Regions from separate parts of the Streptomyces sp. AM 4-1-1 genome, predicted to be linked through region 1. Evidence: riboswitches for the same ligand, from Rfam matches in the RefSeq annotation. Region 1 holds a riboswitch; the other holds the start of a gene.
The links. Region 1 has a riboswitch for glycine ahead of gcvT (glycine cleavage system aminomethyltransferase GcvT). Riboswitches for the same ligand answer to the same signal wherever they lie in the genome.
Positions count from the first base shown of each region.

Region 2: linked by a shared signal. The riboswitch ahead of gcvP (aminomethyl-transferring glycine dehydrogenase) and the one ahead of gcvT (glycine cleavage system aminomethyltransferase GcvT) in region 1 are both predicted to bind glycine.

Region 1 covers NZ_CP119145.1:5,457,753-5,467,232, forward strand. The annotation lists gene PZB75_RS23220 (GNAT family N-acetyltransferase) at 1-86, opposite strand, end outside; gene PZB75_RS23225 (GPP34 family phosphoprotein) at 297-902, opposite strand; gene PZB75_RS23230 (L-serine ammonia-lyase) at 1,095-2,477, opposite strand; gene glyA (serine hydroxymethyltransferase) at 2,670-3,929, opposite strand; gene gcvH (glycine cleavage system protein GcvH) at 3,950-4,327, opposite strand; gene gcvT (glycine cleavage system aminomethyltransferase GcvT) at 4,487-5,602, opposite strand; glycine riboswitch at 5,743-5,843, opposite strand; gene PZB75_RS23250 (AAA family ATPase) at 6,001-6,762, shown strand; gene PZB75_RS23255 (enhanced serine sensitivity protein SseB) at 6,997-7,767, shown strand; gene PZB75_RS23260 (enhanced serine sensitivity protein SseB C-terminal domain-containing protein) at 7,984-8,766, shown strand; gene PZB75_RS23265 (ABC transporter permease) at 9,421-9,480, shown strand, end outside.
Region 2 covers NZ_CP119145.1:682,877-692,356, forward strand. The annotation lists gene PZB75_RS02690 (PhzF family phenazine biosynthesis protein) at 1-127, shown strand, start outside; gene PZB75_RS02695 (type II CAAX endopeptidase family protein) at 251-1,030, opposite strand; gene PZB75_RS02700 (glutamate-cysteine ligase family protein) at 1,175-2,680, opposite strand; gene PZB75_RS02705 (hypothetical protein) at 3,171-3,767, shown strand; gene PZB75_RS02710 (DUF5999 family protein) at 4,103-4,309, shown strand; gene gcvP (aminomethyl-transferring glycine dehydrogenase) at 4,442-7,327, opposite strand; glycine riboswitch at 7,523-7,619, opposite strand; gene PZB75_RS02720 (PRC-barrel domain-containing protein) at 7,735-8,115, shown strand; gene PZB75_RS02725 (DNA polymerase IV) at 8,028-9,480, opposite strand, start outside.

The sequences.
Region 1 (9,480 bases):
CGGTCCCGGGCCCTGGGCTCGCGGAGCACGAGCCGCTCGGTCCTGATCGGGTCAGCCGGCCGGGCGACGGGTCCGAGCTCAGCCATGGCGGGCAACCTGTCGCACGCCCGCCGGACAGCAGCCTCGGACGACCGACAGCGGCAGCAGCCTCCGACCGGTCGGCCCGGTCCGGCGGTGCGCCCAGGACGAGTGGTGGAGCACTCGACCCGGTCCCCCGACGTCGTCCACCCGCTGCCCCCGGACCCGGACCCGAATCCGGGCCTGGGCCCGAATCCGGTTCCGCATCCTGAACCGGCTCACGGTCCGCGCCAGAGGTTGGCGAAGGCCGCCTTCTCGATGGACCGCCTCTGGCGTACGGCCTCCAGCTCCATCACCGCGTCGTGGACAACGGCCACCACGGTCGTCACCGCCTCGTCATCGAGGCCGGGCTCATCCTCGAATCGTTCGCCCTCGATGCCCACGACCGAGGCGAGGGCGAACAGGACGGGTTCCTTCTCCTCCCAGCGGTCGGCTGCCCGGCGGCGCGCGGGCGTATCGACCGGTTCCACGCGCTCCGAGCCCAAGGGCGACCGGCCGCTTCGTTTCCGCGTCAGCTCACCGCTCTCCTCCAGGGCGGCCTGGTACACGGCGGAGAGGTCTCGGCCCCGGCGCCACAGCCAGTCCTCGATCCGCTCGTAGGGCGCCTGCCTGGTGAGTCCCGCCGCAGCCTCGCCCAGGAGCCGGTCGTCCGGCACCGGCGACAGACCCGGCACGATGCGGTCACCGTCCACGGCGACCGCCCCCGCACCGATGAGATCGATCAGCTCGGCTCCCGCGAGCGCGAGCGACAGGTCACCCTGCCCCACAGGACGTTCCGACCTCGGGTCCACGGCGATGGTGAACAGGTCCTTCGCGGTGGTCATGAACGGCTCCCCTCGAAGACGACGACAGAGACCCGCCCCCGCCGACCCGGCCCACATCCGACCCGGCCCGGCGGCGGGGCGACTGTCACGATCAGTATCGCCCCGGCCCGCGCGGCCGGAGCCCCTTCGTGAGGCGGTAGTGGGACCTGACAGCGCTGAAAGATGGAAATGCCCTGGTCAGGGCCTAGAACCTCAGCACTCGATGATGTTCACCGCGAGCCCGCCGCGCGCCGTCTCCTTGTACTTCACGCTCATGTCCGCGCCCGTCTCCTTCATGGTCTTGATGACCTTGTCGAGGGAGACCTTGTGGCTGCCGTCGCCGCGCAGTGCCATCTTCGCCGCCGTGACGGCCTTGACCGCGGCCATGCCGTTGCGTTCGATGCAGGGGATCTGGACCAGGCCGCCGACCGGATCGCAGGTGAGGCCGAGGTTGTGTTCCATGCCGATCTCGGCGGCGTTCTCGACCTGTTCCGGGGTGCCGCCCAGGACCTCGGCGAGCGCGCCCGCGGCCATCGAGCAGGCCGAGCCGACCTCACCCTGGCAGCCGACCTCGGCGCCGGAGATCGAGGCGTTCTCCTTGAACAGCATCCCGATGGCACCGGCGGCGAGCAGGAAGCGGACGACACCGTCGTCCTTCTCCGTCTCGGTGGCGCCGCCCGCCGCAAAGTTCATGTAGTAGTGCAGGACGGCGGGGATGATGCCCGCCGCGCCGTTGGTCGGAGCCGTCACGACCCGGCCGCCCGCGGCGTTCTCCTCGTTCACCGCCATCGCGTACAGCGTGATCCACTCCATGGCGCGGGCCTGCGGATCGCCCTCGGCACGCAGCTGGCGCGCGGTGTTCGCGGCGCGGCGGCGGACCTTCAGGCCGCCCGGCAGGATGCCCTCACGGGTCATGCCGCGCGAGACGCAGGACTGCATCACGCGCCAGATGTCCAGCAGCCCACTGCGGATCTCGTCCTCGGTGCGCCACGCCCTCTCGTTCTCCATCATCAGCGCGGAGATGGAGAGGCCGGTCTCCCGGGCCAGTCGCAGCAGCTCGTCGCCGGTACGGAAGGGGTGTGTGAGGACGGTGTCGTCGAGGACGATACGGTCCTCGCCCACCGCGTCCTCGTCGACGACGAAACCGCCGCCGACCGAGTAGTAGGTCTTCTCCAGCAGGACCGTGCCGTCCAGGTCGGACGCCGCGATCGTCATGCCGTTGGCGTGGTAGGGGAGGGCCTTGCGGCGGTGCAGGACCAGCTCTTCGTCGGCGTCGAAGGCGATCTCGTGCATGCCGAGCAGATTGAGCCGGCCGGTCGAACGGATCACGGCGACGCGGTCGTCGGCGGTCTCGACGTCGACGGTACGGGGCGATTCGCCCTCCAGACCGAGCAGCACGGCCTTGGGGGTGCCGTGGCCGTGCCCGGTGGCGCCGAGCGAGCCGAACAGTTCGGCCCGTATCGAGACGGTGTGGGCCAGCAGGCCCTCGTTCTTCAGGCGGCGCGCGAACATGCCCGCCGCGCGCATCGGGCCGACCGTATGGGAGCTGGACGGGCCGATGCCGATCGAGAACAGGTCGAAGACCGAGATGGCCACGGGATGACTCCTAAGGGTTGGTAGACGTCGTTGTCTGCCGGGGTGGTGCGGTACGGGCCGGTGCGGGCCCGCAGGCGGGGCAAGGGCGGGGGCACCGCGCCCACTGTTCAGTGTGCGCGGTGCCCCCGGGGTACGTCGTCGGGCCGCTGGGCCGGCCCGGTGCCTTCCCCGGCCGCGTCGCCGGGGGCGGCACTACTTCAGGCCGGGGTACAGCGGGAACTTCTCGGCGAGCGCGATGACGCGGGCCTTGAGGTCGGCGCTGTCGTAGGACGGCTTCAGGGCGGCGGCGATGATCTCCGCGACCTCGGTGAAGTCCTCGGTCCGGAAGCCGCGGGTGGCCAGGGCCGGCGTACCGATCCGCAGACCCGAGGTCACCATCGGGGGACGCGGGTCGTTCGGGACGGCGTTCCGGTTGACCGTGATGCCGACCTCGTGGAGACGGTCCTCGGCCTGCTGGCCGTCCAGCTCCGAGTGGCGCAGGTCGACGAGGACCAGGTGGACGTCCGTACCACCGGAGAGCACGGAGACCCCGGCCTCGGTGACGTCCGGCCGGCCCAGGCGCTCGGCCAGGATGCGGGCGCCGTCCAGGGTGCGCTGCTGGCGCTCCTTGAACTCCTCGGTCGCCGCGACCTTGAACGAGACGGCCTTGGCCGCGACCACGTGCTCCAGCGGGCCGCCCTGCTGGCCGGGGAAGACCGCGGAGTTGATCTTCTTGGCGAGTTCCTGCGTCGACAGGATGACGCCGCCGCGCGGACCGCCGAGGGTCTTGTGCGTGGTGGTCGTGACGACATGGGCGTGCGGCACCGGGTTGGGGTGCAGGCCCGCGGCCACCAGGCCCGCGAAGTGCGCCATGTCGACCATCAGGTACGCGCCGACCTCGTCCGCGATGCGGCGGAAGGCGGCGAAGTCCAGCTGACGGGGGTACGCGGACCAGCCGGCCACGATCAGCTTGGGCTTCGACTCCTTGGCCAGCCGCTCGACCTCGGACATGTCCACGACGCCGGTGTCGTCGACGTGGTAGGCGACCACGTTGTAGAGCTTGCCGGAGAAGTTGATCTTCATGCCGTGGGTCAGGTGACCGCCGTGGGCGAGGTTCAGGCCCATGATCGTGTCGCCCGGCTTGAGCAGCGCGAACATCGCGGCGGCGTTGGCCTGCGCGCCCGAGTGCGGCTGGACGTTGGCGTGCTCGGCGCCGAACAGGTCCTTGACGCGGTCGATGGCGATCTGCTCGATCACGTCGACGTGCTCACAGCCACCGTAGTAGCGGCGGCCCGGGTATCCCTCGGCGTACTTGTTGGTGAGGACGGAGCCCTGGGCCTCCATGACCGCGACCGGAGCGAAGTTCTCCGAGGCGATCATTTCGAGGGTGGACTGCTGTCGGTGGAGCTCGGCGTCGACGGCGGCGGCGACGTCCGGGTCCAGCTCGTGCAGGGAGGAGTTGAGAAGCGACATCAGGTGGTCCCTTGGGGTCTTTAGTTGCCGGAGAACTCGGTGTACTCGTCCGCGGAGAGCAGGTCCTTCGGCTCCTCCGCGACGCGTACCTTGAACAGCCAGCCGCCCTCGAAGGGAGCGGAATTGACCAGCGAGGGGTCGTCCACGACGTCCTGGTTCGCGGCCGTGACCTCACCGGTCACCGGCGAGTACAGGTCGCTGACGGACTTGGTCGACTCCAGCTCGCCGCAGGTCTCACCCGCGGTCACCGTGTCGCCGACCTCGGGGAGCTGGGCGTAGACGACGTCACCGAGCGCGTTGGCCGCGAACTCCGTGATGCCGATCGTGGCCACACCGTCGTCGAGGGCCGACAGCCACTCGTGCTCCTTGCTGTACCGCAGCTGCTGGGGGTTGCTCATGACCTGAATTCTCCTGTACGCGGGGAGTGCTGGTGGACGGTGGTCTTACGGTGTGAGACGCGAATGCGTCACGTCCGGCGCGGGCCGGTGTGTACGCGGGCACGCCCGTGGCGGTGCCCGGTGGTGCTGTGCCCGGTGCCCTTGGTGGGGGCGGGCAGATCACTTCCGGCGCTTGTAGAACGGCAGCGCCACGACCTCGTAGGGCTCATGGGTGCCCCGGACGTCCACCCCGACGCCCGGGGCGCCGGGAGCGGCGTGCGCCGCGTCCACGTAGGCCATGGCGATCGGCCTGCCCAAGGTCGGCGACGGGGCGCCCGAGGTGACCTCGCCGACGGCCTGTCCGCCGGCCACGACGGCGAAGCCCGCCCTCGGCACCCGGCGGCCCTCGGCGATCAGGCCGACGAGCTTGCGGGGCGGGGTCGCCTCGGCACGCCGGGCGGCGGCCTCCAGGGCCTCGCGGCCCACGAAGTCACCCTCCTTCTCGAACTTCACGACCCGGCCGAGGCCCGCGTCGAACGGCGTGAGGACGGTGGTCAGCTCGTGCCCGTACAGCGGCATGCCCGCCTCCAGGCGCAGGGTGTCGCGGCAGGACAGTCCGCAGGGGATCAGTCCGCGCGGGGCGCCGGCCTCGGTCAGCGCCCGCCACACCCCCTCGGCGTGCTCGGGGGCGACGAAGAGCTCGAAGCCGTCCTCCCCGGTGTAACCGGTGCGGGCGATCAGGGCGGGGACCCCCGCGACCGTGCCGGGCAGGCCCGCGTAGTACTTCAGACCGTCCAGGTCGGCGTCGGTGACCGCGGCCAGGATCGCGGGGGACTCGGGGCCCTGCACGGCGAGCAGCGCGTACGCGTCGCGGTCGTCGCGCACCTCGGCGTCGAAGCCCTCGGCGCGGGCGGTCAGCGCGTCGAGCACGGTCTGCGCGTTCCCGGCGTTGGCGACCACCAGGTACTCGCTCCCGCCGAGGCGGTAGACGATCAGGTCGTCCAGGATTCCGCCGTCCTCCGCGCAGATCATGGTGTACCGGGCGCGGCCCACGCCGACGGTCCCGATGTTGCCGACCAGCGCGAAGTCGAGGGCCGCGAGGGCCTGCGGGCCCGTGACGGTGATCTCACCCATGTGCGACAGGTCGAAGAGCCCCGCCCTGGTGCGTACGGCGTTGTGCTCGTCGCGCTCGCTGGCGTACCGCAGCGGCATGTCCCAGCCCGCGAAATCGGTCATGGTCGCGCCCAGCGAACGATGCAGCGCGTCGAGGGCGGTGAGACGGGGGACAGTGCTCATAGGTGTGGCTCCCAGGCATGACGACGAGGACGATCCCTCCCCATCTGTCATCGGAACCTGAGAGGTTCGCCGAGAGGCCCCGTAGGGGGTCGGCTTGCACCTTGGGTGGAGCCGCGGAGCGACTCGCTTTTCAGATGTGCCTCATCCACGCGGTACGGGGCCTGAGAGATTCAAGGGAGGATCTTGCTCCTTCGGCGCCCGGACACCTGAGGGGTGCCCGGAACTCTCCCGCGCGGATTCGAGCGGCCTGTATGCAGTTGGCGGGGCCATCATCGCACGCATCGCGGCGGAGTGGGGCCCCGGTGCCCGACGGAACGCGGCACGGGGGCGGTTGTGGGACATTGCCTTTTCTTTACACTTCTTGAGCAGGCGTGGTGTGACCCGACAGGGGGAGTGCGATGACGTTGCGGCGGTACGCGACGGCCGCGGGGGGCGTGCACGGGGAGCTTCCCGCGCAACAGGGCGCACCGGACCGGGAGACATGCGCGCGGACGCGCCGGGAGGCGCCCGGCAGCGCGCCGGACACACCCGGCCCGCACGCCCCCGTCGTCCGGGACCTGCGGGCGGCGGGGCCGGGGGACGGGCCACGGGTCCTGTACTTCGGCGCGGGGGACGTGGTGGTGGTCTCCGGACTGCCCGGCAGCGGCAAGTCCACCCTCATCCGGCGGACCGTGGACGTGCGCGCGATCGATTCCCAGGACGTCCGGGACCGCTGGGCCCGGACGCTGCCCCGGTTATGCCCCTACACCCTCTACCGGCCCCTGGTCCGGATCGCCCACTACCGCGCGCTGCGGCGGGCCCTGCTCACCGGCGCGTCCCTCGTCGTCCATGACTGCGGTCACCAGGCATGGGTACGCCGCTGGCTGGCCCGGGGGGCCCTGCGCCGGGGCCGCACCCTCCATCTGATCCTTCTCGACGTCACTCCCGAGACCGCCAGGGACGGCCAGCGCCGGCGCGGACGCGGGGTCTCGGGCTACGCCTTCGCCCGCCACCGCGCGGCGGTCGCCCGGCTGCTGCGCGCCGCCGAGGAGGGCGTCCTGCCCCCGGGCTGCTCGTCGGCGGTCCTGCTGGACCGCGCGGCGGCCGGGGCGCTGACCGGGCTGTCGTTCGCCGGGCCGATGACGCCTCAGGGACCTCCGCCCGCGCCGGTTCCGGCCTGACCCGGACGAGAGGCCCCGGGCCCGTCCGGCGCGGGGCGCCGTCCGGTGCGTGCGATCGCGGGACGGCCGGAAGTCCTGGAGCGGATTCCCCCTGGTCCGCGAGACCTTGGGGGAGGGGCTACCAGGGCTTTTGGCCGACGCGGTGAGCGTGCGTGCTGGGCCGCGCGACGGGGCAGGGCTTGCCGGGAGCGGTACTAGAGTGCTGCCGCACAGCATGGGCGAGAAGGGGAAGCAGTGGACGTTCCGGCACCGATCCAGACACCTCCGTACGGCGGATGGCCGGCCAATGAGCTGGAGGAGGCGCTGACGGCGTCGCTCGGCGCCGCCGAGGCCGGCGGCCGGCTCGTCGAAGTGCTCGGCCGCAGCCACCTCTGGATACCGCTCCCCAACGGCGGCGGCCCGGACAGCGCCTCCCTCGACCTGCCGACGCTGGACATCGAGGGGGCCCCGTACGTCCCCGTGTTCAGCTCCGAACAGCAGTTCGCGCTGTGCGTCGGCACGCACATGTCCTTCACCGTGGCGCCCGCCCGCGACTTCGCCCGGGGGCTGCCCCCGCAGCTCGGCATCGCGGTGAACCCCGGAGGCGCGGTCGGCGCCCCGCTGCCGCCGCCCGCCGTCGCCGAACTCTGCCGGGCCGGCCGCACCCCGCTGGACGGCTCCGCCACCGGCGGCCGGGTCAGGCTGTACGAGCCGGACTGGCAGGAGGAGCCCGTCGACTTCCTCGCGGCGGCCGCCGGTGAGTTCGAGGAGTGCGGTGTCGTCCGCACCGCTCGCCGGGCGCTCGCCAGCGTCGAGGGCGACGCCCCGGTCCTCTTCGTCGGCGTCGAACTGTCCGCCTGGGACGGCCCGGCCCTCCAGGCCCCGATGGACGCCCTGGGCCGCGCGCTCGGCCGGGCCGAGGTGCCCTGGCAGGTCAACCTGGTGCTGTTCGACGCGGCGCGGGACCCGGTAGGTGACTGGATGCTGGAGAAGGTCCGGCCGTTCTACCGGCGCGAGGAGCGGTAGTCCGGTCTTCGCGCCGCCGGCCGCGCCCCTCCGCCGCGGTCCTTCCGCCCCCGCCGCGTCAACATGACGCGTCAACCCGTGACGTCAAGCCGGTGTCAGTGGCGACGCATAAGCTGGTTTGATGGCTTGGGCGGACCCCGGGGCCGAGCCCGTGTGCCCGGGTGCGGATCGGGGCCGCGCAGTGGACCGAAGAGTCGAAGAGGGGCGGGACCCAGGGTGAGTGCGTCAGGCACCGCGGCGACCGGGCAGGTCGAGCACATGCTGCGCCAGGTGACCCCCGGCCGCTACGACGCGTACGAGGCGCTGCTCCAGGCACTCGCCGCCGACCGGATCTGGATGCTCCTCTGGCACGGCCGGCCCGGCTCGCCCGACGCGCAGTACGGAAACATGGAGATCGAGGGGCTGGGCTACGCCCCCTGTGTGACCTCCGCCCAGGAACTCTCCGCCAGCGGCTGGAACAGATCCCACGAAGTGGTCGCCGGACGCGACATCGCCCGCGCCCTCTTCCCCGACCGCTGGGGCATCTGGCTCAACCCGCACGCCCCGGGCGGCGGTGTCGGCATCCCCTGGCTCGACCTGCGCCGGATCGCCACCGGTCTCGACCGGATGCCCGCGGGCCCGCTCCGGCTCTCCGAACCCGCCGTGGAGATGCCGCAGTTCTACGCCCTGCTCAGCCAGAGCGCCCACCGCACCCCGGCCGTCCGCGCGCTGCGCCGCGCCTGGGTTCAGCCCGCGCTCGGAGTGCCGTATCTGGCGATCGGCCTCGATCTGTACGACACCGGACCGCACTCCGTCGAGGCCGTCCGCGCCATGATGCGGCAGTCGGTCGGCGCGGTCCCGGACGGGCTGCCCGTGTCCACCGTCGCGATGTCCGACGAGTACGACCCGGTCGCGATCTGGTTGCGCGCCAACTCCCGGCCGTTCTACGACCGGGAGGCGCACGTCCCGGCGGGGCAGCCGCCCGCCTCGGCGCCCGGGTACGGCTACCCGTTCCCGTAGGGCCTTCCGGCCGGTCCGGGTGGTCCGGGTGGTCCGCCGCGCATGACCCCGGCCCGGACGGTCCGCCCCGCGTGACCCCGACCCGGATCGTCCGCGGCCCGTGACCCACTGCTCCACGCGCCCCACGCGCCCCACGTACCCCGTGGGTCTCCGCGTCGTGATCACGCCGGTCGCGCACGCGCCCCGGAGAGGGACACCCGCCCGCCCCCGTACCCGTCCGTCACACCCGTGCGGGTACGTCCCAGGGGCAAACCCACCCACCGGCGGCCAACGTCCCGCATTCTCCGTGCACCCGCCCACCCCCGGGCAACTCCTCGTAATTATCCGGCCATTGAGGGCGGTCGAACCGCTCGCGGAAGACCGCTGTCCGGATAACGGTAAGCCCATTGCCCGGATCACGTTTGAGCAAACATTCCTCGTCAGGACTGGCGGGTGATCGCGACAGCGTTGAACACTCGCCCGAAAGAGGGAAGCCGGACCGTCCACGCAGTGCGTGCCGCAGCACCGGCCCCATCCCTCGGCGAATCACTCGCATCACACGAATCACCCGGCAATACGGAAGACACACGGCACCACCGCAGCGGCCCGTACCGTCGCCCCGGATGGCAGCCACGCATCGTCGGCAACCGTCGGCAAGGGCAAGCACGAGGGACGATGACCGCACCCATTGAGACCACCGGATCGCAGGCCGAAGCTCAGCCGGAGTCTGTGCTG
Region 2 (9,480 bases), 4.8 Mb from region 1:
CGAACTGACCGGCCTCCAGGCGTCGGCCCGCTCGGGCCTGGTCCGCACCGCGCTGCGCGGCGAGCGCACCCTGCTGACCGGCGACGCCGTCACCGTCATCGAGGGCGAACTCCTCACCGGCGTCTGACAGCCCCGGTAGGTCCCCTCCTCCTCCCGCCGCCACCGAAGCCGAAAGGGGCGCACGGGTCCTCCCCGTACACCCCTTTCCCTGCCCACCGCCCGCACCACCAGGTCCGCGCGGGTGCCCGCCTCACGGCGTGGGCAGCCAGCCCACCTTCCCGGCCAGCAGCGCGTACCCGACGAAGGCCCCGATGTCGAGCAGCGCGTGCGCCGCGACCAGCGGCCCGACCCGCCGCCACCGCCGGTACAACAGCACGAAGACGACTCCCATCACCATGTTGCCGACGAACCCGCCGACCCCCTGGTAGAGGTGGTACGAGCCGCGCAGTACGGAACTGGCGACGAGCGCGGCCATCGGTGTCCACCCCAACTGCCCGAGCCTGCGCAGCAGATAGCCGACGACGATCACCTCTTCGAGTACGGAGTTCTGGAGCGCCGAGAGGATCAGCACGGGAAACTTCCACCACACATGGGGCAGTGATTCCGGCACGACCGTCAGATTGAAACCGACGGCTCTGACCACCAGGTAGAACGCCAGCCCGGCGCTGCCGATCCCCGCCGCGATCAGCGCCCCGCGCCCCAGATCCGGCCATGGGCGGCTCCGGTCGAAACCGATGGTCCGCAGCCCGGCGCCCTCCCGGACCAGCAGATGCGCCACCAGGGCGACGGGCACCAGGGCCGTCGTGATGCCGAACAGCTGCCAGGCGAGATCCAGCCAGGGCCGTCCGGGCGCGTACGAGCTGTTGAGCGTCGCGGCCTGGTCCTTGAGACCACCTGGCTTTGTCAGCGACCCGACGAAGCTGATCAGTGCGGAGACTCCGCTCGCGCCCAGCGAGAGAGCCAGTACCAGCACCGTCTCGGACCTCAGGGTCCTCCGTGATACCGCCTGCTGGGGAAAAGAATCGGCCACCTGCCCCGCCTCCACCTGTACGCCTGCCTTCAGTCGCGTTTCCCGTCCCGCCGCCGCCGACTCCGTCGAGGGCCTCGAATGCGGGTACGAAGATCATGCGTGACAGGTGGGGGAACAAGCACCATTGCGACGGTGTGGCCCCCGTCAGGCCGCCGGAAACCCGGTCGGCCAGGTGTGCACGGGCTCCCCGCCGTGCATCAGCTCACCGTAACGCCGGGTGGTCGCGGCGAGCGCGGCGTCCCGGCCCAGCCCGGCCTCCCGTGCCCGATGGTACGTATCCGCCTGCCAGGAAGCCCCGTTGACCCGTCGCCGGCACCGCCCCTCGATCACCGCCAGATAGCGGTCGCGGTCCGCGGGCTCGATGTTCCACGCGTCGAGTCCGACGGCCGCCAGAGGCAGCAGTTCGTCCCGTACGAGTTTCACGACGGGCACCCTGGCCAGCTGCCCCGAACGGCCGGGACGCGGCCAGAGCAGTTCGGCGTCGATGCCGTGCCGGCAGGCCGTCTCGAAGTTCTCGGCCGCGGCGGCGAAGGGCATCCGCGTCCACACCGGGCGGGACTCCTCGGCGAGCGCCCGCACCAGACCGTAGTAGAGCGCGGCGTTGGCGATCACATCGGTGACGGTCGGCCCGGCCGGCAACACCCGGTTCTCCACCCGCAGATGGGGTACGCCGTCGGCGACTCCGTACACCGGCCTGTTCCAGCGGTAGACCGTGCCGTTGTGCAGCACGAGTTCGTGGAGGCTCGGCACACCGCCCTCGTCGAGCACCCGCAGCGGGGACTCGTCGTCACAGATCGGCAGCAGGGGCGGGAAGTAGCGCAGGTTCTCCTCGAACAGCTCGTAGGCCGAGCCGATCCACCGCTCCCCGAACCATGTCCTCGGGCGCACCCCCTGGTTCCGCAGTTCGGGCGGCCGGGTGTCCGTGGCCTGCTGGAACAGCGGCGGGCGCGACTCACGCCACAGCTCCTTGCCGAACAGGAACGGGGAGTTGGCACCCAGAGCTATCTGGACCGGGGCGATGGCCTGGGCGGTGTTCCACACATCCGCGAACCGGGCGGGTGTCACCTGCAGATGCAACTGCACGGACGTACAGGCAGCCTCCGGCGTGATCGAGGCGGACGTACAGAGCAGCCGCTCCACGCCCTCGATGTGCAGTACGAAATCCTCGCCCCGGGCCGCCACGATCTGATCGTTGAGCAGGGTGTAGCGGTCCACGTCCGAGAGATTCGCCGAGATCAAGTCCGCGCGGCCGAGCGTCGGCAGGATTCCGATCATCATGATCCCGGCATCGACCTCGCTCGCCTTCCGATGGGCATATCCGAGGCCGATGCGAAGTTCCTCCGCGAGCCGGTCGAAGACCCGTCGTTCCAAGCGGTGCGGGACTATGTTGACTTCCAGGTTGAACATCCCGAGTTCGGTCTGGAAATCCCGGCTCGCGATCCGTTGGAGAACTTCGCCATTCATCATTCTCGGCATGCCGTCGGGGCCCGCCAGATTGAGTTCGATCTCAAGCCCCACGAGATTTCTCGGCCGGTCGAACCTCCGCTCCTCCAGCAGCCGCCCCAGTCCCTCCAGGCATTGCTGGAGCTTCCTTCGGTAACTCCGCCGATCGGACAGATCCAAGGTACCCGCCACGACCTTCTCGCCCATCGAAGGGTCCCTCCTCGACCGGGCGCGGCCCGCGGCCCAGGCCGCTCGCCCCACGGTCGATAATGCCCAGCCGGGTGATCGACAACGCCCCCGCGGAGGGCGCAACCGCAGTAGTCTGACGATGGAGGCCCGCGGCACATTCCGTGGGCATGGTGATACACACTTTTCGCTTCCGGCGCGCGTCAAAACGCCAACGAGTTCCGGCCGACCACGAAAAAGCACGGAACCGCAGGCAATACGCGGTTCACTCGCACGGAATCAGCGGAATCTCCACATAAAACAGTCCTGATTCCCCCTTGTGAGCGATATCGGTGGCCGCTAGCGGAAACACCGTGTGAACGTGTGTCGTATAAACTCCGCGGATGAGGCAGTGAGCTGACGCGCCGGCCGCGTCACCGGCCTCCCTCTGGCACCACCCGCCGACAGTGCTGTCCGCATCGCACCACCCCGCCCACGCCACACGTGTCTCCCAAGTGAGAGGCGACCCACCATGCCGCTGCACGTCCCTCCGGCCCCCGCGCCGGCCCTGCGCAGTGTTCTCGCGGCCCTCGGTTCCCCCACCGCGGTCCGTGACGCCCGCACTCCCGCTCTCCGGTCCGTCCAGGGACCGTTCAGCCCCGAACTCCCCCTGCCCGTCCATGCGTTGGACCTCACCACACCGGGCGGAACCGCCCCGCTCACCCGGCTCGCCGCCTGGCGCTTCCTGATCCGCAGCCAGGGCCACCGCGCCGTCGCCGGCGCCGACACCATGCTCACCCCGGACGGCTGGGCGTTCTCGCACTTCTTCGAAGGCCCGTACATCGCGTCGACCGAACTGGCCCTGCGGCAGGCGGAGTCGGTCACCCAACCCGTCCAGCCCCGCCTGCTTTCCATCCCCGGCCTCTACATGCTGGCCCTGTGGCTGCACGGCGACACGACGTCCGACGCCACGGGTGGTGTCCTCTCCCCGTCCGACCTGCTGGTGCCGCTGGCTCCCGCCCCGCCGGGCATCGCCGCCCACCGCCCGCACCGGGCCGCCGATCTGCTCCCCGTGCTGGCCCTTCGCGGCATGACGGGCCCCGGCCCGCTGCTCGGCTCTCCCGCCTGACCCGTACCCCTCCTCCCGCTTCTCTCCAGCACCGCACCGCGCCCCACCACTCGAACTCACGTTCCGGGCGGTGGGGTGCGGCATTTCCCGGGGCGCACCACGGCCCGCCCGGACTAGTCCGGTCCGGCCACCCCGGACCACCCGAAGAGGCAGTGAAGTTCCGTCGAACCGCTCGGCCGGGTGACACGCCGCGGGCGAAGAAGACGGGCTGCGGCCAAATCCCTGCGGAACGACGCCCGTCGGGCAACACTGGGACCGGACCGACCGACCCTCGCGGTCACGCACCGGACACCGAACCGCAGGGCATTCCCCACGACGCAGCGAAAGAACCCGCCATGTGCCAGCATCAGCCCCCCTGCCCGACAGCAGACTCCGCCGACCGGGAAGCCGCCCGCCTGACGGCACACCATCCGGAACAGGGCTGGAGCCTGCTGTGCAACGGCGTCCTGCTCTTCGAGGACACCGGTGAGCTGCTTCCGGACGGGCGGATCATCGCTCCTCACCGGCCGCTGGAGACCGCCCGGATGGTGAGGGCCGCCTGACGGCGGACCGGCACGACGTGGAGGGGCCGGCCCGGAGATCTTCTCCGGGCCGGCCCCTCCACACATCCTGCCGTCCCCTGCGACGCCCACGGACCGGCCGGCCTGCCTGCCGTCGGTCGCCCTCCGGGAGCGTCAGCCGTCGTACTCGTCCAGCGGCGGGCACGAGCAGACCAGGTTCCGGTCACCGAAGGCACCGTCGATCCGGCGCACCGGAGGCCAGTACTTGTCGGCGGCCGAGACCCCGGCCGGGAACACCGCCTCCTCGCGGCTGTACGCGTGCTCCCAGGCACCGCTCAGCGCGGCGGCCGTGTGCGGCGCGTGGGTCAGCGGGTTGTCCTCCGCGGTCCACTCGCCCGACGCCACCTTCTCGATCTCGCCGCGGATGGCGATCATCGTGTCGCAGAAACGGTCGATCTCGGCGAGGTTCTCGCTCTCGGTCGGTTCGATCATCAGCGTGCCCGCCACCGGGAACGACATGGTCGGCGAGTGGAAGCCGTAGTCGATCAGGCGCTTGGCGATGTCGTCGATGCTGACCCCGGTCGCCCTGGAGATCGGCCGCAGGTCGACGATGCACTCATGGGCGACGAGACCGGCCGGGCCGTTGTACAGGATCGGGTAGTGCGGTTCGAGCCGCTTGGCGATGTAGTTGGCCGCGAGCACGGCGACCTGCGTCGCGCGCTTCAGCCCCTCGCCGCCCATCAGACGCACGTACGCCCATGAGATCGGCAGGATTCCGGCCGACCCCCACGGGGCCGCCGAGATCGGCCCGACACCGGTGTCCGGGCCCGCGGCGGGCTGGAGCGGGTGGTTGGGGAGGTACGGCGCGAGGTGCGCGCGGACACCGACCGGGCCGACGCCGGGGCCACCTCCGCCGTGCGGGATGCAGAACGTCTTGTGCAGGTTCAGGTGCGAGACGTCGCCGCCGAACCTCCCGGGCCTGGCGAGCCCGACCAGGGCGTTGAGGTTGGCACCGTCGACGTAGACCTGGCCGCCCGCCTCGTGCACCTCGGCGCAGATGTCGGCGACGTGCTCCTCGAACACCCCGTGGGTCGACGGGTAGGTGATCATGAGAACGGCGAGTTCGTCGCGGTGCTTCTCGATCTTGGCGCGCAGGTCCTCGATGTCGACCTCGCCGTCGTCGGCGGTCTTCACGACGACGACCTTCATGCCCGCCATCACGGCACTGGCCGCGTTGGTCCCGTGCGCGGAGGACGGGATGAGACAGACCGTCCGCCCCTCCTCGCCCTGGGCCCGGTGGTACGCCCGTACGGCGAGCAGGCCGGCGAACTCGCCCTGTGAACCGGCGTTGGGCTGCAACGACACGGCGTCGTACCCGGTGACCTCGGCCAGCCGCTCCTCCAGCTCACGGATGAGCGAGAGGAAGCCCTGAGCCTGCTCGGCCGGTGCGAAGGGGTGCAGCGCGCCGAACTCGGGCCAGGTGATGGACTCCATCTCGGCGGTGGCGTTCAGCTTCATCGTGCAGGAGCCGAGCGGGATCATGCCGCGGTCCAGCGCGTAGTCCCGCTCGGCGAGCCGGCGCAGGTAACGCAGCATCGCGGTCTCGGAGCGGTGCTGGTGGAAGACCGGGTGCGCGAGGTAGTCGTCGGTACGCAGCAGGGTCTCCGGCAGCGCGTCGGCCACGGAGGCGTCCAGGGCCTCGATGTCCCCCTCGGCACCGAAGGCCGCCCAGACGGCGGCGATCTGCGTGCGGGTGGTGGTCTCGTCGCAGGCCATCGAGACGTGGTCGGCGTCGACGAGCCGCAGGTTGACCCCGTGCTCACCCGCGTCGGCCACGACGGCGGCGGCCCGGCCCGCGGTCCGCACGGTCAGCGTGTCGAAGAAGGTGCCGGAGACGACCTCGACCCCGGTGGCCCGCAGCCCCTCCGCGAGGATGGTCGCGAAGCGGTGGGTGCGCCGGGCGATCGTCCGCAGCCCGTCGGGGCCGTGGTAGACCGCGTACATCCCGGCCATCACGGCCAGGAGCACCTGGGCGGTGCAGATGTTGCTGGTGGCCTTCTCGCGGCGGATGTGCTGCTCGCGGGTCTGGAGCGCCAGCCGGTACGCCTTGTTGCCGTCGACGTCGACCGAGACCCCGACGAGGCGGCCGGGCAGGCTGCGCGCGAACTTCTCACGTACGGCCATGAAGCCCGCGTGCGGCCCGCCGAAGCCCATCGGCACGCCGAAGCGCTGCGTGGTCCCGACCGCTATGTCCGCGCCCAGGTCCCCGGGCGAGGTGAGGAGCGTGAGCGCCAGCAGGTCGGCGGCGACGGTGACGACCGCGCCGAGTCCGTGGGCCTGTTCGACGACGGGCCTGATGTCCCGTACGGCTCCGGAGGCGCCCGGGTACTGGAGCAGCACACCGAAGACGCCGCGCTCGGCGATCTCGGCGGGGATGCCGTCGGCGAGGTCGGCGACGACGACCTCGACCCCGGTCGGTTCCGCGCGGGTACGGATCACCGCGACGGTCTGCGGCAGGGCGTCCGCGTCGATCAGGAAGACGCCGTTCTTGACCTTGCCGACGCGCCGCGACAGCGCCATGGCCTCGGCGGCGGCGGTTCCCTCGTCGAGCAGCGAGGCGCCGGAGGTGGGCAGCCCGGTCAGTTCGGCGACCATGGTCTGGAAGTTGAGCAGCGCCTCCAGGCGGCCCTGCGAGATCTCCGGCTGGTACGGGGTGTACGCCGTGTACCAGGCGGGGTTCTCCATGACGTTGCGGAGGATCACCGGCGGGGTGAAGGTGCCGTAGTAGCCGAGCCCGATCATCGGGGCGAGCACCTTGTTGCGGTCGGCGAGGGTGCGGAGCTCGGCCAGCACCTCGGCCTCGCTGCGCGCCTCCGGCAGCCGCAGCGCCTCGGCACTCCTGATCGCGTCGGGCACGGCGGCGGCGGTGAGCTCGTCCAGCGAGCCGTAACCGACCTGGGCGAGCATCTTGGCCTGGGCCTCGGCATCGGGCCCGATGTGGCGCTGCTCGAAGGGGATGCCCTGCTCCAGCTGGGAGAGCGGAGTGCGACGGGGGGTCATGGTGGAGGCCTCCTGGTCTGTGACGACCTTCGAGGGCACCACGGCGTGGGTGCCCGGACGGCCTCCCCCTCTGTCATCTCAACCTGAGAGCTTCACCGGCGGCCCTGTCGGGCGTACCGGTTTTCACCGTCGGTGAGGAAGGGTCCCGTCCCGGCACATGGCCCGTTCGACGCCCGCCCTGCTTTCCAGAGTGACCTCGTCCGCGCGGTACGTGAGCCTGAGAGATTCCGGGGAGGAGTTGCTCCTTCGGCGCCTCCGGACCTTCTCCGGAGGACTCTCCCGCGCGGGGTCAGCAGCCGTGTGCCAGCCTACCAGCGGGGCGGATGACCGAGGGCTCGAGTGGCCGACGCACCGGATCTGCTCTTGTCTGGTGCTCAAGGATGAGTCGCCACCAGTTGGGAGGCACCGTGCAGACCGACATCGATCCGCGCAGTCTGATCGGCCGCAAGGCGTTCGACCGCGAGGGCACCAAGATCGGGACGGTGGACGAGGTCTACCTCGACGACGCGACCGGTGTGCCCGAGTGGGCCGCCGTACGGACCGGCCTGTTCAGCCGGGACGCCTTCGTTCCCCTCGAACCGAGCGAGTTCGTCGACGACACCCTGCTGATCCCCTTCGACCGCGCGCTGATCAGGAGTTCGCCGGACTTCGGCGTCGGCCGTCATCTCTCACCGGAGCAGGAGCTCCAGCTCTACCACCATTACGGGCTGGACTCCCCGCCGCCGGAGGAACCCGCCGAGTCCGCCCCGGACCGGGACTTCGGCAGGCTGGCGGGCCAGGAGGAGTGATCGACCGGTCGGGGCACCAGGGGCAGCGGATCGGCCGGGTGCAGCTCCGGGTCGTCGACACGGAAGGTGCGCACCCGGCCCGGCACCGATCCGGGCTCCTCGAAGCGCACGGTGACCCGGCCCACCCCGCTGCCCTGCACCCAGCCGTGACCGTGGACGTCGTGCCGGACGTCGTGCCCGGCCGCCCAGTGTCGCGCGGTGAGCTGTTCGGGGGGCGCCGTCGCCGCTTCGCCCGGACGCTCAGCGGATACGTCCCCGTCGGCCCCTGAACCCTCCGCCCCGTCCGGTCGCTCCGCCTCCTCCGGCCGGTCCGTCTCCCCCGCACCGGGCGCCCGCGCGAGGACGGCGGCCTGGGCGTCGTCGGCGGCCTGGGCGAACAGGTCCTCCTGTGTGAAGTCGGCGAGCCCGGTGACGCCGACCCCCAGGAGCCGCACACCCCCCGTGGTGTCCACGTGCTCCAGCAGCCGGTCGGCGGCCTCCCGGACCACTGTGGGGTCGTCCGTGGGCCCTCGTAGCGTCTCGGACCGGGTGAGCGTCGAGAAGTCGTACCTCCGGACCTTGAGGACCACGGTCCGCCCCGAGCGCCCGGCTTCCCTCAGCCGCTGGACGCACCGGTCGGCCAGCCGCGCCACCTCGGACCTGACCCGGGCCCGGTCGTGGAGGTCCATGTCGAAGGTGTCCTCGACCGAGACCGACTTCGCGTCGCGTTCGGCCACCACGGCCCGGTCGTCGAGCCCGAGCGCCATCCGGTACAGCGACCCGCCGTGCGCCTTTCCCAGCAGTCGTACGAGTTCCGCCTCACCGGCCTCGGCCAGATGGTCGACGGTCGTCATCCCGGCGCGGCGGAGATGGTCGCCCGTGGCCGGGCCGACCCCGGGCAGGACCCGTACGGACATCGGCGCGAGGAGTTCCCGCTCGGTGCCCGGCTCGATCAGCACCAGCCCGTCCGGTTTGGCCTGCTCCGAGGCGATCTTGGCGAGCATCTTGGAACCGGCGAGGCCGACCGAGCCCGTGAGGCCGGTGACGGCCCTGATGGCGTCCCGGAGCCGTTCCCCGATCAGCCGGGCCGAGGCGGTGTCGTCCGCCATGGCCCCGGCCTCCAGATCGACGAAGGCCTCGTCCAGGCTGAGTGGTTCCACCAGGGGTGAGAGCCGTCCCAGCAACTCCATCACCTGGTCGCTCACCGTGCGGTAGAGCGAGAAGCGCGGAAAGAGGTACGCGGCGTTGGGCGCCAGTCGTCGCGCCTGCGCCATCGGCATGGCCGAGTGGACCCCGAACCGCCGTGCCTCGTAGGAGGCGGTGGCGACGACCCCACGCGGGCCGAGCCCGCCCACCACGACCGCCTTGCCACGCAGGCTGGGCTTG